4 regions of the Geodermatophilus arenarius genome follow, and region 4 is predicted to be linked to each of the others. Evidence: riboswitches for the same ligand, from Rfam matches in the RefSeq annotation. Region 4 holds a riboswitch; each other region holds the start of a gene.

Region 1 (3,396 bases), on a different contig from region 4:
GAACTGCATCTCGTGCTCCATGTGGTTGAGAGTGCAACTACTGTACCCGGCCCAACGACCTGCCCCCGCCGGGCATTCCCGGCGCCTCCGTGACCGTACTGAGACCTCTCGACCGCGCTCGGTGACCGGCCCGGCACGTCCGGGCGCGACCGGTCCGGACGCCCCGCGCGCGTCCGTGTCGACCCGTCCGGCCGCACCCGGCGGGTGGAACTCTGTGATCACCCCCGACCGGCGCGCCGGTGGGGGGCCGGATCGGACGGCGCACCGAGGGGGAACCGGGATGTCGCTGCGGGGACGGGGAGCTGCTCCCGACGGGACCGGGGACGGCACCGCGGAGCCGCCTCCGGGACGTGGGCTCGACGGCCTGCTGGGCACCGGGCCGGTGTTCACCGGGGCGGTCCGCGGCTACGACCGCGTGCAGGTGGACGACTACGTCGCCTGGGCCGAGACCGAGCTGCTGGTCCTGCGCCGGGAGAACGAGCACCTGCTCAGCCGCTACGCCGCCGCGTCGGCCGAGCTGCAGAACGCCCGCCGGCGGCTGGCCCAGCTGGTCCGCGAGCGGCAGAGCCTGCCCGGCCCCGAGGACGCGGCCGCGATCGTGCGGCGGGCCGAGGAGGAGGCCGCCGCGCTGACGGCCGCCGCCGAGGAGGAGGCCGGGCGGATCCGCGCCGAGGCGCTCGCCGAGGCGCAGGCCCGGCTGTCCGGGGTGGCCGAGATGCGCGAGGCGGTGCTCGCCGCCCGCGAGCAGACCCGCAGCGAGGCCGCCGCCGTCCTCGAGGCCGCGGGCCTCGAGGCGGCCCGGCTGGAGGAGGCGGCCGCCGCGGAGCGCGAGCGGCGGGACCGCGAGGCCGCCGCGGCACGGGCGCGGGCCGACGCCGAGGCGCTCGAGCGCCGGCACGCCGTCGAGGCCGAGCTCGAGCCCCTGCGCGACGAGCGCGACCGGGCGCGCGACTGGCTGCGCCTGCTGACCGGGCAGCTGGACGAGGCGCTCGCCGTCGTCACCGGCGTCGTGCCCGACGACGTCCCCGCCCTCGGCGACAAGCGGGGGCTGGCCCGTCTGGAGGAGTCCGCCGGTGGACTCCGGGCGGAGTCGCGTCCTGCGTCGTCCGGGACGGACGTGTCCGACGTGACACCGCTGCACGGGCCCGGCCGGCCCGAGGTGGCCGCGGCCTCCTGACCAGCGGCGACGCGGGGGCGGGTTCCGGGACGAGGGGGTCCGCCCCACCCGTCACGGCCGCACCTCCGGCCCCGGCGGTTGTCACGAACCGGTAACGACCGTACGGTGGCTGGCGTCCGGCTGGTCGTCAGGTCCCCGTCCTGGGGAGCCCGGCCGGACGCCGCCGAGTCGTGTCCGCGCCCGTGGACGCGAGCCGGGGACCCACCGCAGTACTGGGGTGAATCGCGCCCGCCGAGCTCCGGCCCGGCGCGCGTAGGGCTCCTTCCCGCCCGAACCCGTCAGCTAACTCGGTAGGCGGCTCACGGAAGAAACGGAGAGTCCCCGCATGCCCCGCCTCCGGGCCGAAGCGGCCCGCAGGTGCAGCTGCCCGCGCGCACACCGCGCTCCCGCGTCCGCCTGACGCCGGCCGCCCCTGCCCTGCCGCTCCCTGCGACGACGTCGCCGGGGACCCCGTAGTCCGCGACACCCGTAGCCCCGCGCCGCACGCGCATGCCCGAGGTCCGCCTCCGGGCCCGCTGCCGCGCGCACTCTCCCTCGGAGCCCTCACCCCCTCATGTCCCGCCACGTCCCGAACACGCCTGCCGACGCCCCCGCGACCGCCGAGCTCGCCACCGCCGACACCCCCGACACCGCCGCCGAGACCACGGCCGGCACCGCCACCCGCGAGCTGCCCGCGGTCGCGGACGCCGCCGAGGCCCCCGCCCGCCGGCGCCTGTTCCGCCGCGGCGGCCCGCCGCTGGGCCCGCGCCGCCCGGCCCTCCTGCTCGGCGCCGCCGCCGCCGGCGCGCTGATCGTCGGCGTCGTCTCCACCAGCGGCCCCGCCGCCTCCGCCGGTACCGACCCCGCCGCCACCGCGGTCAGCGTCGCCGACGAGCTGGGCATCCCCGAGCAGCAGGCCGCGACCGCCCCCGACCTGACGTCGCTGGCCGACATCGCCGCCTCGCGCGCCGAGCGCAGCGCGCAGGAGGCCGGTGCCGCCCACGCGCAGCTGGCCGCCGAGCAGGCCGAGCGCGACCGCGAGGCCGCCGAGGCCGAGGCCGCCGGCGTCGCCGCCGAGCAGGTGGCCGCCCGCGTCGCCGCGGAGCAGGAGGCCGCCCGCCAGGCCGCCGAGGCGCAGGCCGCCGCCGAGGCCGCCGCCGCGCAGCAGGCCGCCGAGGAGCAGGCCGCCGAGGAGGCCGCCGAGGAGGCCGCGCCCGCCGCGCCCTCCGGCTCCTTCAAGGACTACGCGCTGAGCAAGGTCGGCAGCGGCGAGCAGTTCTCCTGCCTGGAGAAGCTGTGGGGCAAGGAGAGCGGCTGGAACCCCAACGCCCAGAACCCCACCAGCACCGCCTACGGCATCCCGCAGTTCCTGGACTCCACCTGGGCCAGCACCGGGATCGCCAAGACCTCCGACGGCTACCGCCAGATCGACGCCGGCCTGATCTACATCGAGGAGCGCTACGGCTCGCCGTGCGACGCCTGGGCGCACAGCCAGGCCACCGGCTGGTACTGATCGACACGTGATCCATCGAGGGCCGGCCACCCGGGTGGTGCCCGCGGGGTTCGTCCGCGCGCACACCCAGGTGCGCCGGCCCTCGCTCGTCCCCGAGGTGCGGCTGCACGTCGCCGACGACGTCGTCGCCCTGTGGGAGGCGATGGAGACCGCGGCCGGCGGGGCGGGCGGGGAGCCGCCGTTCTGGGCCGCCGCCTGGCCCGGCGGGCAGGCGCTGGCCCGCCACCTGCTCGACGAGCCCGCCACCGTCGCCGGCCGCACGGTGCTCGACCTCGGGTCGGGCAGCGGCCTGGTGGCCGTCGCCGCCGTCCTCGCCGGTGCCCGGTGGGTGCTGGCCAGCGACGTCGACCCGTTCTCCCGGACGGCGGTCGGCGTCAACGCCGGCCTCAACGGCGTCGCGGGCATCAGCGTCACCGGCGACGTGCTGGACCGCGAGCCGCCCGCCGTCGACGTCGTCGTCGCCGGGGACGTCTGCTACGACCGGGAGATGACCGGGCGGGTGCTGCCCTTCCTCGACCGGGCGCGGGCCCGCGGCTGCGAGGTGCTCGTCGGCGACCCCGGCCGCCCGTACCTCCCGCACGAGCGGCTGGAGTCGGCCGCGGTGTACGAGGTCCCCGAGACGGAGGGGCCCGGGCTGCGCCGGACGACGGTGTGGCGGCTGCCCTGAGCGCCGCCGGATACGGTCGCCGCGTGCGCCCCTACGCCTTCACCGGTACCGCCGTCGTCA
Region 2 (3,396 bases), on a different contig from region 4:
CGACCAGCGCCACGACCACGTAGGCGATGAACACCGCGCCGTGGACCGGCCCGAACACCTGGACGCCGGCCTCCGAGGTCTCCGGCACGTACTTGACGTACATGCCGGCCAGCAGGCCGATCCAGGAGAGGGCCTCGGCGACGGCGACGACGCGGAAGGCCAGGGCGACGGTGCGGGGGTTCATCGGTGCGCGGTCCTCGGGTCGGGGGCGGTTCCGGAGGGTCAACGCGGCAGCGGGCGCCGGCGTCCCGGTCGCGGGGTGTGAGGTGCGTGGCAGGGTCGGGTCGTGCGGGGTCCGGCGCAGCGGGGGTCCCGTCCGGTCCTGCTGCGCCGGCTGGCCGACCTGCGGCCGGACCCGGTGGCCGCGGCGCTGCCCCGGCTGAGGCGCGACCCGCGTCAGCCGATGCGGCGGGCGCCGGCGTAGCCGCCCATCGCGTCGATGCTGGCGACCTTGACGACGTCGCCCGACGTCGGCGCGTGCACCATCTGGCCGTTGCCGATGTAGATGCCGACGTGGCTCACCGGGCTGTAGAAGAAGACCAGGTCACCGGGCTGCAGGTTCGCGCGGGAGACCGCGGTGCCCATCGTCGACTGCATCCTGCTGGAGTGCGGGAGGCTGATCCCCGCGGCGCGGAAGGCGTACTGGGTGAGGCCGGAGCAGTCGAACGAGCTCGGGCCGGCGGCCGCCCACACGTAGGGCTTGCCGCGCTGGGCCATGGCGGTGGCGACGACGGTCCCGGCGACGCCGCTGGCCGGCGCGGCCGCCGCGGCCGGCTCCTCGGCGGAGGAGGACGCGGAGGACGACGCAGTGTCCTCGCGCTCCTCGTCGCGGCTGGCGCGGGAGTCCTCGGCGGCGTGCGCCGCGGCGGCGGCCTCGAGGGCGGCGCGCCGCTCCTCGGCGCTCAGCCGGGCGTAGTCGGTCTGGTAGGCGGCGATCTGCGCCTCGAGGTCTGCCTGCTGGGCGGCGACGGCGTCGTACTGGCGCTGCGCCTCGGCGGCGGCCTCGGCGGCGGCGGCCTGCGCGGCGGTGGCGGTCTCGGTGGCGGCCGCGGCCTGGCCGAGCAGCTCGCCCTGGTAACCGGCGACGCCCTGCAGCAGGGTGACGCGGTTGACGAACTCGTCGGCGTCCTCGCTGGTCATGAGCGCCTGCAGCGAGCCCATGCTGTCGCCGGTGTAGGCCGACCGGGCGATCCCGATCACCTGCTGCCGCGCGGTGTCCACGGCGGCCTGGGCGGCGGCCAGCTGCGCGGCGGCGGCGTCGGCGGCGGCCTGCTGGGCGACGAGCGCCTCGCGGGCCTCGTTGAACTGCTCGGTGACGGCCTCGAGCTCGTGGCCCCGGGCGGCGACCAGCTGCGCGGCCTCGGCGGCCGACGTCGGCTCCTCCGCCCGGGCCGGCGCCGGGACGGCCCCCAGCCCGAGACCGATGCCGAGGGCGCCGACGAGCGCGAGGGCGGCGCGGCGGCCGCGGCCGGTCGCGGGCGTGCCGGGGACGGACGTGCGCAGGGACGCCACGCGGCGGTCTCTCCTTCTCCCAGGCCGCCTACCGGGTTAGCTGACGGGTTCGGGCGTGGAGTCGCCCGGCGCGTGCGGACACGCGCTACACCCCAGGACTGCGATGGGTCCCCGGCCCGGTCTCCGCTGCGGGAGGACCGGCTCGACGGCGTCCACGGGGTGTCACCCGGACTGGTGACGGAGCGCCCCGTTGGACACACTCAGCGTAAGGTCCGTGACCGGCGTGTGACAATCACCCCGGTGTAATTACATCAGTCACGGACGGTGACCAGGCGACTCCGGGAGGTTCCCGACCCCCGCCGGTTTGCGCGGCCGTGGGGACGTGTACCGATTGCTGCATGTCCTCTTCCACGCGGATGCGCCTGGCCCGGCCGCTCGTCGTGCTCGCCCTGCTCGGCTCCCTGGTCGCCTGTGGCGACAACACCGACTTCTCCCGCGGCCCGACCAACTGCGACTCCGCCGGCGGCAACGCCAGCAACGAGAACGACGCCAGTTGCCAGGAGACCGGCCAGAACCCGGGCAACGACGCCCCCACCACCGACGACGCGAGCACCGACGACTGAGCGCCGTCCGGTCCCCGGCGGGCGCCGGGCCGCCGGGACTGGTGGCATGGGCGGGTGAGCCCGGCACGCAGGTGGACGGCGGCCCGGTTGCGGGTCGAGACGCGCGCGCTGCTGGCCGGTGCCCGGCGCCTGCTGCGCGGCCGTGACCTCGCGCTGATCGGCGCGGGCCTGACCTTCTACGCCGGCATCGCGGTGGTGCCGCTGGTGCTGGTCTCCGTCCGGCTGACCGCGCTGGCCACCTCGGCCGGGGAGGTCCGCGGGCGCAGCGAGCGGCTGGCCGAGCTGCTGCCGGAGTCACTGGGCGCGCCGGACGCGGTGGCCCGGCTGGTCGACGCCGGCGTCCGGCTGGACCTGCTGGGGTTCGCGCTGGCGCTGCTGCCGCTGTCGCTGTACGGCGAGGGGCTGCGGCGGGCGCTGATGCGGTTCAGCCAGCGGCGGGAGAACCTCACCGGCTGGCGGGGCCGGCTGCTCACGCTGCCCCTGGTCGTGGTGACGCCCCTGCTGCTGTACCCGCTGCTGCTGGCCGCCACGGCCATGGCCGACCTGGCCCGCGAGGACGGCGCCGGGCCCCTGATCGGGCGGTTCGCCGTCGGCTACTACTCGGTGCTGTTCGTGCTGACCGTGCCCATCCTCTGGGGCTACGGCGTGGTGGCCGGCGGCCGGCGCCGGTGGGGCGCGCTGGTCAGCGGCGCGCTGTTCACCGCGGCCTGCCTGTCCGGCTTCCTGCAGGGCTTCGTGCTGTTCCTGTCGCTGCCCCTGGACCTCGGCGCGCCCTTCGGCGGCCTGGTGGTCGTCGGTGCGGTGGTCGCCATCGGCCTGTGGCTGTTCCTGCTGCACCTGGTCCTGCTGGCCGGGTGGCTGCTCACCCAGTCCCTCGACGCGCGGCTGGGGCGGCGTCAGGCCGTCGGCCGCCAGGGGGAGCCGGGCGGCGGGGCCTCCGTGGCGGGCGCGGCGGGCGGGGGCGGCGGCGTGGCCGGTGCGGTCGGCGGCTCCGTGGCCGGTGGCGGCGGCTCCGGCGTCTGGGGCGGCTCCGGCGCCGGGGGCGGCGGCGGGGACGTCGGCGGGGACGTCGTCGGCGGCCTCGTCCCGGGCGCGGGCGGCGGCCCGGTCGGGGGCGCGGGCGCCGGCTCCGTGGGGGGCGCGGGCTCGGGCGCCGGTTCCACGTAGTCGCTGCCGTTGCTCACCAGGATCGACACCAGCTGGCCCGGCACGGCGCGGCCGCCGCGCGGCGGGCTGGTGCCCAGGAGGGTGCCGGCCGGCTCGTCGCTGTCGACGCGCACCGTCCGCGCGGTGAACCCGGCGTCGGTGAGGGCCCGCTCGC
Region 3 (3,396 bases), on a different contig from region 4:
GCCAGCCGGTCAGCAGCCCGGCCGCGAACGCGTCCCCGCAGCCTGTCGTGTCGCGCGGTCCGCCCGCCGGCAGCGGCTCCACCGGGACCTCCACCGTGCCCGCCGCCGTGACGACCCGGGTCGGCCGGGCGCCGGCGTGCACCAGCACCAGCGGCGGCGCCCAGGTGGGCAGGGCGCTGTCCAGGCCCAGGGCCGTGGCCTCCGCGGCGTCGCAGCAGAGCACGTCCGGACGCAGCCCGGCGAGCAGCTCCACGTAGCCATCGGCACCGTGTCGCTCGATCCGGGCGGCCGCGGCGACGTCCGCGCTCACCGGCACGCCGAGGTCGTGCGCCGTGCCGGCCGCGGCCCGCACCGCATCGGGGAAGCGCAGCAGGTCGTAGCCGTCGAGGTGGACGACGGCGGCGCCGGCGAACCACTCCGGCCGGACGTCGGCCGGCTCCAGGCCGCCCTCGCCGCGGTCGGTCAGCACCGTGCGCTCGCCGTCGGCATGCACGAGCACCGTCGACAGCGGCGCGCGCCCGCGGCGGACCACCGCGAGCTCGACGCCCCTCCGAGCGAGACCGGCCAGCAGCCCGTCGGCCAGCGGGTCGGCGCCGGCCCAGCCCGCGAACCGCGCCGGCGCACCTAGGCGGGCCACGCCGGCGGTGACGTTGGCGGGGGCGCCGCCGGCCGTCGTCGTCCGCTCGACCCGCTGCTGGCCGCCGGCCACCAGCGGCGCGGACAGCTCGAGCAGCTGGTCGGCGACGAGCTTGCCCACCGCCACCACCGGCCCGGGGCCGGCCGGCCGCGGCCAGGCGGGATCGCCGGCGGACACCACCCGAGGACGGTTCGGTGCCCCCGGCCGGGCGAGCCGGCCGGGGACACCGTTCCGCGCGTCAGGCGACGCGGCGCGCGCCCACGTACTCCGGCATCGAGTCCAGGCTCACGACGGCCACCGGCTTGCCGGCGGTCGAGGCGTGGACCATCTGGCCGTTGCCGATGTACATGCCCACGTGCGACACGGGGCTGTAGAAGAACACCAGGTCGCCCGGCTGCAGGTCGGCCTTCGCCACCGGGGTGCCGAACGTCGACTGGGCCTTCGAGGTGCGCGGGATCGAGACGCCCGCCGCCTGGTAGCTGTAGCTGGTCAGGCCCGAGCAGTCGAACGAGTTCGGGCCGGTGGCGCCGTACACGTACGGGTCACCGACCTGGGCCAGGGCGGTGTCGACGGCGGTCTGGGCCGCGCCGTTGGGAGCGGCCGCCGGTGCGGCGGCGACCGTCGCGGTACCCCCGTCGCCCGCGGCGGCCGACGCCGGGAGGGGTGAGAGGGCGATGCCGGCTCCGGCGATGGCCGCGACGGCGATGCCGCGGAACGAACGACGGGCGGTGGACGTGCGTGCAGTCGTCATCGACGACGGTTCTCCTGTTCTCCGCGACCGCCTACCGGGTTAGCTGACGGGTTCGGGCGGAGGAGTCGCCCGGCGCGACGGAGCGCGCTTCACCCCAGTGCTCACGTGGGTCCCCGGTCCGGGCGCCGGCCGGCTGCCGGCCGCCTGGTTCGGCGTGTCCGGCGGGTGTCACACGGGAGGTGACTGAGGGCCGGCCGGACCGCGACGACGGTAGGGAGGGGTGTTGCAGCGTTCAACCGGATCGCATCCGCGCCACGCCCGGCCGCGAGCCGCGGACTTGACGCGGGCCGCGGATCCGAATCGCCCGTCCCACCAGCGCAGGAGCCGTTCCCTCCGCCGCTCGACCTCCGACACGCAGGCGCCGACACGCCGGGGCGGACGAGAAAGGGCGCAGCGGTGCGTCCGCACAGCGCGTCAGCGGCCCACCACGACGGGAGCGGGGAAGCCCCGGGGATCGCGACGGTTGCGCCGCCCGTTGACGGGGCACCGGAACCAGCAGTCGAGAGGAGGGAGTCCCCCCATGGGCATGATGAGGAACCTGATCGCCTCGGGCGTCGCCGCCAAGGTCGTCCAGGAGCTCCGGAAGCCGCAGAACCAGGCCAAGATCAAGCAGTTCATCCGCGACTTCCAGGCCAAGAACGCGAAGGGCGGCAAGGGTCAGGCCGGTCGCGGCTACTGACCTGCGAGCGCGACCGCGGCCCCCGTCCCCCACCCAGGACGGGGGCCGCGGCGTGTCCGGGGGGACCGGCGAGGCGACCGGGGCACTTCGTGACCGTCCCGCTACGACGCCGTGCCGGACGTCCCGGGGAGCACCGTCCCGCCGTGGCACGCTCCCGCGGTTCCTCCCGCGACGGCGGTGCGACTGCACCCGCCGCGGGTCCCTCCAGCACGACGGGGTGTCCCCATGACCCAACCGCCGCCCGGCCAGCCCTGGCAGCCGCCGCAGGGCCCCCTGCCCGGCTTCCTGCCCCCGCCTCCGGAGAAGAAGGAGACGCCGGTCTACCTGCGTCCCTGGTTCGCCGTCCTCGCGCTGGTCCTCGTCGTCGCAACCGTCGGCGCCGCGCTCGGCGGTGGCGACGACGAGGCGGCGACCGCCGCCGCGAGCACCACGACGGTCACCGAGACCGTGACGGCGACCTCCAGCCCCCAGCCGGCCGTCCCGCCCGTCTCCAGCGCACCGCCGCCGGCCGTCGTGCCGAGCACCACCGCCGCCCCGAGCACCCCGGCCCCGACCACGCCGGCCGCGCCGGTGGTCGACTTCGCCATGCCGTCGGTGGTCGGGATGACCCTGCAGGACGCCCAGGACCTGATCCAGGCCAACGGCGTCTTCCTCAGCCTGTCCCACGACCTGCTCGGCACCCGCAACCAGGTGCTCGACGCCAACTGGAGGGTCTGCACGCAGAACGTCCCGGCCGGCCAGCGGGTCACCGGCGCGGCGGAGGGGACGATCGACCTCGGCGTCGTGAAGCTCGAGGAGAGCTGCCCCTGACCCGTCGCGGGGCGGACGCCGACCGCCCGAGCCGTGTCCGGGGCGGCGGGCCGGGTACCCCGTGCCCCGACCGGGGTGAGCCCAGCCGTCCGGTCGGAGCACGGCTGAGGAGGTCCGCGATGACCCAGGGTCCGCCGAACGGCGGCTCGGACGGCCGCACCGACGACCACGTGCTGCCCGGTGAGCACCCCGACGAGAACGGCGTCGCCGACGACGCTCCCGAGCAGGGACCCCGCGCTGCCCAGGGACCCATGGGCAGCGGGGACCGCCCCGGCTTCCCCGGCGCCGCCGAGGGCACCGGGATGGGCCAGGCGGAGGACTGACCGGCGCGCGCCCGTGCTCCGGCTCCACCGTGGGGCGGAGCACGGGCACGCTCCGCCCTAGGCCCGCGCGGCCGTCGCGGGGGGACCCAGCGGCACCGGGTCGGGGCCGGCGACGATGCGTGCGGTCACCGTGCCGATCCGCTCGACCGTCACCGCGACCTCCACGCCCGGCCGCAGCCACGGGTGCTGGTCCTCG
Region 4 (3,396 bases):
ACGACCGGCAGCACTACGAGCTGGTCGACTGGCGGCGGGCGGACGCCGACCTCAACTACCGGCGCTTCTTCGCGATCAACACCCTCGCCGGGCTGCGCGTGGAGGACCCGGAGGTCTTCCGGGCCACCCACGAGCTGGTGCTGCGGCTGGTGACCGACGGCGCCGTCGACGGGCTGCGCATCGACCACCCCGACGGCCTGGCCGACCCCAAGGAGTACCTGGACCGGCTGGCCGAGGCGTCGGGCGGCCGGTGGACGGTGGTCGAGAAGATCCTCGAGCCCGGTGAGGACCTGCCGGAGAGCTGGCGGGCGGCCGGCACCACCGGCTACGACGCGCTGGCCGAGGTCGGCGACGTCCTGGTCGACCCGGCCGGCGAGGCGGCGCTGACCGCGCTGGACACCGAGCTGTCCGGCCGGGCGGTCGACTACGGGCAGCTGGTGCACGACTGCAAGCGCGAGGTGACCGACGGGATCCTCGGCTCGGAGGTCGCCCGGCTGGTGCGCGTCATCGGCGAGCTGCCGGGCGTCGACGTGGAGACGGAGAAGGAGGCGCTGGCCGAGCTGCTGGCCTCCTTCTCCGTCTACCGCACCTACCTGCCCGACGGCCGCGAGCACCTCGACGCCGCCGTGGGCGACGTCCGCGACCGCCGTCCCGACCTGGTCGCCGCGGTCGACACGCTGCACCCGGTCCTGGCGCAGGCCGGCACCGAGGCGGCCACCCGGTTCGAGCAGACCAGCGGCCCGGTGATGGCCAAGGGCGTCGAGGACAGCGCCTACTACCGGTGGGCGCGGTTCGTGGTGCTCAACGAGGTCGGCGGCGACCCGGCGCGCTTCGGCAGCACCCCGGAGGAGTTCCACGAGGCGCAGGCGCGGCGGCTGGAGCGCAAGCCGGAGTCGATGACGACGCTCACCACGCACGACACCAAGCGCAGCGAGGACACCCGGGCGCGCCTGGCCGTCCTCGCCGAGGTGCCGACGGAGTGGGCGGACCTGGTCCGCGGCTGGCTGTCCCGCCACCCGCTGCCCGACCGGCCGCTGGCGCACCTGGTGTGGCAGAACCTGGTCGGCGCGTGGCCGCTGTCCCGCGAGCGGGCGCACGCCTACGCGGAGAAGGCGGCCCGGGAGGCCGGGCAGTCGACGACGTGGACCGACGTCGACGAGGCGTTCGAGGCGCAGCTGCACGCGATGGTCGACGCCGCCTACGACGACGAGGCCACGAACCGCGAGATCGAGGCCTTCGTCGCGCGGATCGGCCCGGCGGGCCGGTCCAACGGGCTGGCGCAGAAGCTGCTGCAGCTGACGATGCCCGGCGTCCCGGACGTCTACCAGGGCACCGAGCTGTGGGACCACTCGCTCGTCGACCCCGACAACCGCCGCCCGGTCGACTACGACGAGCGGCGCGCGCTGCTGGCCCGGCTCGACGGCGGGGAGGTGCCGGAGGTCGACGACACCGGCGCGGCCAAGCTGCTCGTCGTCTCGCGGGCGCTGCGGCTGCGGCGGGACTCCCCGGAGCTGTTCACCGGCTACACCCCCGTGGCGGCCACCGGGTCCGCCGCGCAGCACGTCGTCGCCTTCGACCGTGGGTCCGGGGAGCAGGGCGGCGCGGTGACCGTGGCGACCCGGCTGCCGGTGGCGCTGGCCGCCACCGGCTGGGGCGACACCGCGCTGACGCTGCCGACCGGTGCGTGGCGCGACGTGCTCACCGGCACGCGGGTCGTCTCCGACGCCGGCGGAGCGCCCGTCGGCGAGCTGCTGGCCCGGCTGCCGGTGGCCCTGCTCGTCCGGAACTGAGACGGAGGTCACGGCGGCGCCTGCCGGCGCCGCCGTGACCTGCGGCCCCTGCCGGCGATCTCGTGCGCGCCGCCCGGCACGGGCCGGGCGACACGCCGTGACGGGTGGTGCCGGTGTGCCGTCTCGTGATGCTCCCGTTACCTTTGCGACCGCACGCGGGCCAACCGACTGCCGCGTGCCGGAGCCGGTCCGCCGAACCCCGTCCGCCGGGCTCCGTTCCTCGAGCACAGCCAGGACGGGGGTGGGGGACCCACTTCGGCGCCTGCACCGCGGTCACGGGGGGACCGGACGCAGCGCCTCGGGGTGAAGCCGCACGCCGTGCGGCCGGGGCACCGATCGCTCCGAACCCGACAGCTCACCTCGCAGGCGGCGGATCGGAGATCCCCCATGCGCACGTCCACGTCCCTGCTCCGCCGTGCCCTCGTGACGACCGGCGTGGCCGCGGCCGCGATCGGCGTCACCGCCGGCCCGGCCTCGGCCGCCGCTCCCAACGACTGGGACGCCGTCGCCCAGTGCGAGTCCAGCGGCAACTGGAGCATCAACACCGGCAACGGCTACTACGGCGGCCTGCAGTTCAGCCAGTCCACCTGGGCGGCCTTCGGCGGCACCGAGTACGCCGCGCGCGCCGACCTGGCCACCAAGGCACAGCAGATCGCCGTCGCCGAGCGCACGCTCGACGTCCAGGGCCCGGGCGCCTGGCCCACCTGCGGCAAGGGCCTGGACCCGGGCGCCCCGGAGGCCGGCTCGCCGGCCGCTGAGCCCGCCGCCGCGCCCGCGCCGGCCGAGCCGGACACGGCCGCCCGGGCCGGGGAGTCCGCCGCCGGGGCGTCCGGCGGCTCGTACACCGTGCGGTCCGGCGACACGCTGGGCACGATCGCCCGGGACCAGGGCGTCGAGGGCGGCTGGAAGGCCCTCTGGTCGGCCAACAGCGGCACCGTCAGCGACCCGGACGTCATCCACGTCGGGCAGGTCCTGCAGCTGCCGTGACCCGGGGCGGCAGCCGGGGGACCCGCTCCCCCGGCTGCCGCTCGCGGTTGACCGCGCCCGCAGCGGGCAAGAGGGACCGGTCAGCCGCACTACCGCTGGGAGGCCCCCGCATGTCCGCACCCGTCGAGTTCGCCGTCTGGGCGCCCGTGCCCGAGCGTGTGCGCCTGCAGGTCGACGGCACGGTGCACGACATGCGCCGCGACGACGACGGCTGGTGGCGGGCCGAGGTCGAGGCCGGCCCGGAGTCCGACTACGGCTACCTGCTCGGCGACGACGACACGCCGCGCCCCGACCCGCGCTCGCGTCGCCAGCCCGACGGCGTGCACGGCCTGTCCCGCCGGTTCGACCCGTCGGCGTACGCCTGGGGCGACACCGCCTGGACCGGGCGCCCGCTCGCCGGCGGCGTCGTCTACGAGCTGCACGTCGGCACGTTCACGCCCGAGGGCACCCTCGACTCGGCCATCGACCGGCTGGGCCACCTCGCCGACCTCGGCGTCGACTTCGTCGAGCTGCTGCCGGTCAACGGCTTCGACGGCACGCACAACTGGGGCTACGACGGCGTCCTCTGGTACACGGTGCAGGAGAGCTACGGCGGCCCCGCGGCCTACCAGCGGTTCGT

What was found. Region 4 has a riboswitch for cyclic di-AMP ahead of ACFO3M_RS20885 (transglycosylase family protein). Riboswitches for the same ligand answer to the same signal wherever they lie in the genome.
Region 1: it holds a riboswitch for cyclic di-AMP, as region 4 does, so the genes downstream of both, ACFO3M_RS14420 (aggregation-promoting factor C-terminal-like domain-containing protein) here and ACFO3M_RS20885 (transglycosylase family protein) in region 4, are expected to answer to the same signal.
Region 2: it holds a riboswitch for cyclic di-AMP, as region 4 does, so the genes downstream of both, ACFO3M_RS18480 (C40 family peptidase) here and ACFO3M_RS20885 (transglycosylase family protein) in region 4, are expected to answer to the same signal.
Region 3: it holds a riboswitch for cyclic di-AMP, as region 4 does, so the genes downstream of both, ACFO3M_RS11805 (C40 family peptidase) here and ACFO3M_RS20885 (transglycosylase family protein) in region 4, are expected to answer to the same signal.

The regions. Positions count from the first base shown of each region.
Region 1 covers NZ_JBHSGR010000015.1:63,774-67,169, forward strand. Annotated here, with positions in the region: gene ACFO3M_RS14410 (LLM class flavin-dependent oxidoreductase) at 1-21, opposite strand, end outside; gene ACFO3M_RS14415 (hypothetical protein) at 281-1,177, shown strand; cyclic di-AMP (ydaO/yuaA leader) riboswitch at 1,329-1,489, shown strand; gene ACFO3M_RS14420 (aggregation-promoting factor C-terminal-like domain-containing protein) at 1,731-2,669, shown strand; gene ACFO3M_RS14425 (class I SAM-dependent methyltransferase) at 2,677-3,336, shown strand; gene ACFO3M_RS14430 (SDR family NAD(P)-dependent oxidoreductase) at 3,360-3,396, shown strand, end outside.
Region 2 covers NZ_JBHSGR010000023.1:12,243-15,638, forward strand. Annotated here, with positions in the region: gene ACFO3M_RS18475 (DUF3817 domain-containing protein) at 1-184, opposite strand, end outside; gene ACFO3M_RS18480 (C40 family peptidase) at 397-1,512, opposite strand; cyclic di-AMP (ydaO/yuaA leader) riboswitch at 1,524-1,656, opposite strand; gene ACFO3M_RS18485 (hypothetical protein) at 1,851-2,075, shown strand; partial or broken gene ACFO3M_RS18490 (YhjD/YihY/BrkB family envelope integrity protein) at 2,130-2,945, shown strand; gene ACFO3M_RS18495 (transglycosylase domain-containing protein) at 2,972-3,396, opposite strand, start outside.
Region 3 covers NZ_JBHSGR010000011.1:77,466-80,861, forward strand. Annotated here, with positions in the region: gene ACFO3M_RS11800 (carbohydrate kinase family protein) at 1-817, opposite strand, end outside; gene ACFO3M_RS11805 (C40 family peptidase) at 876-1,388, opposite strand; cyclic di-AMP (ydaO/yuaA leader) riboswitch at 1,422-1,506, opposite strand; gene ACFO3M_RS11810 (hypothetical protein) at 1,909-2,067, shown strand; gene ACFO3M_RS11815 (PASTA domain-containing protein) at 2,293-2,877, shown strand; gene ACFO3M_RS11820 (hypothetical protein) at 2,997-3,200, shown strand; gene ACFO3M_RS11825 (fumarylacetoacetate hydrolase family protein) at 3,258-3,396, opposite strand, start outside.
Region 4 covers NZ_JBHSGR010000030.1:14,081-17,476, forward strand. Annotated here, with positions in the region: gene treY (malto-oligosyltrehalose synthase) at 1-1,790, shown strand, start outside; cyclic di-AMP (ydaO/yuaA leader) riboswitch at 2,040-2,174, shown strand; gene ACFO3M_RS20885 (transglycosylase family protein) at 2,178-2,777, shown strand; gene treZ (malto-oligosyltrehalose trehalohydrolase) at 2,888-3,396, shown strand, end outside.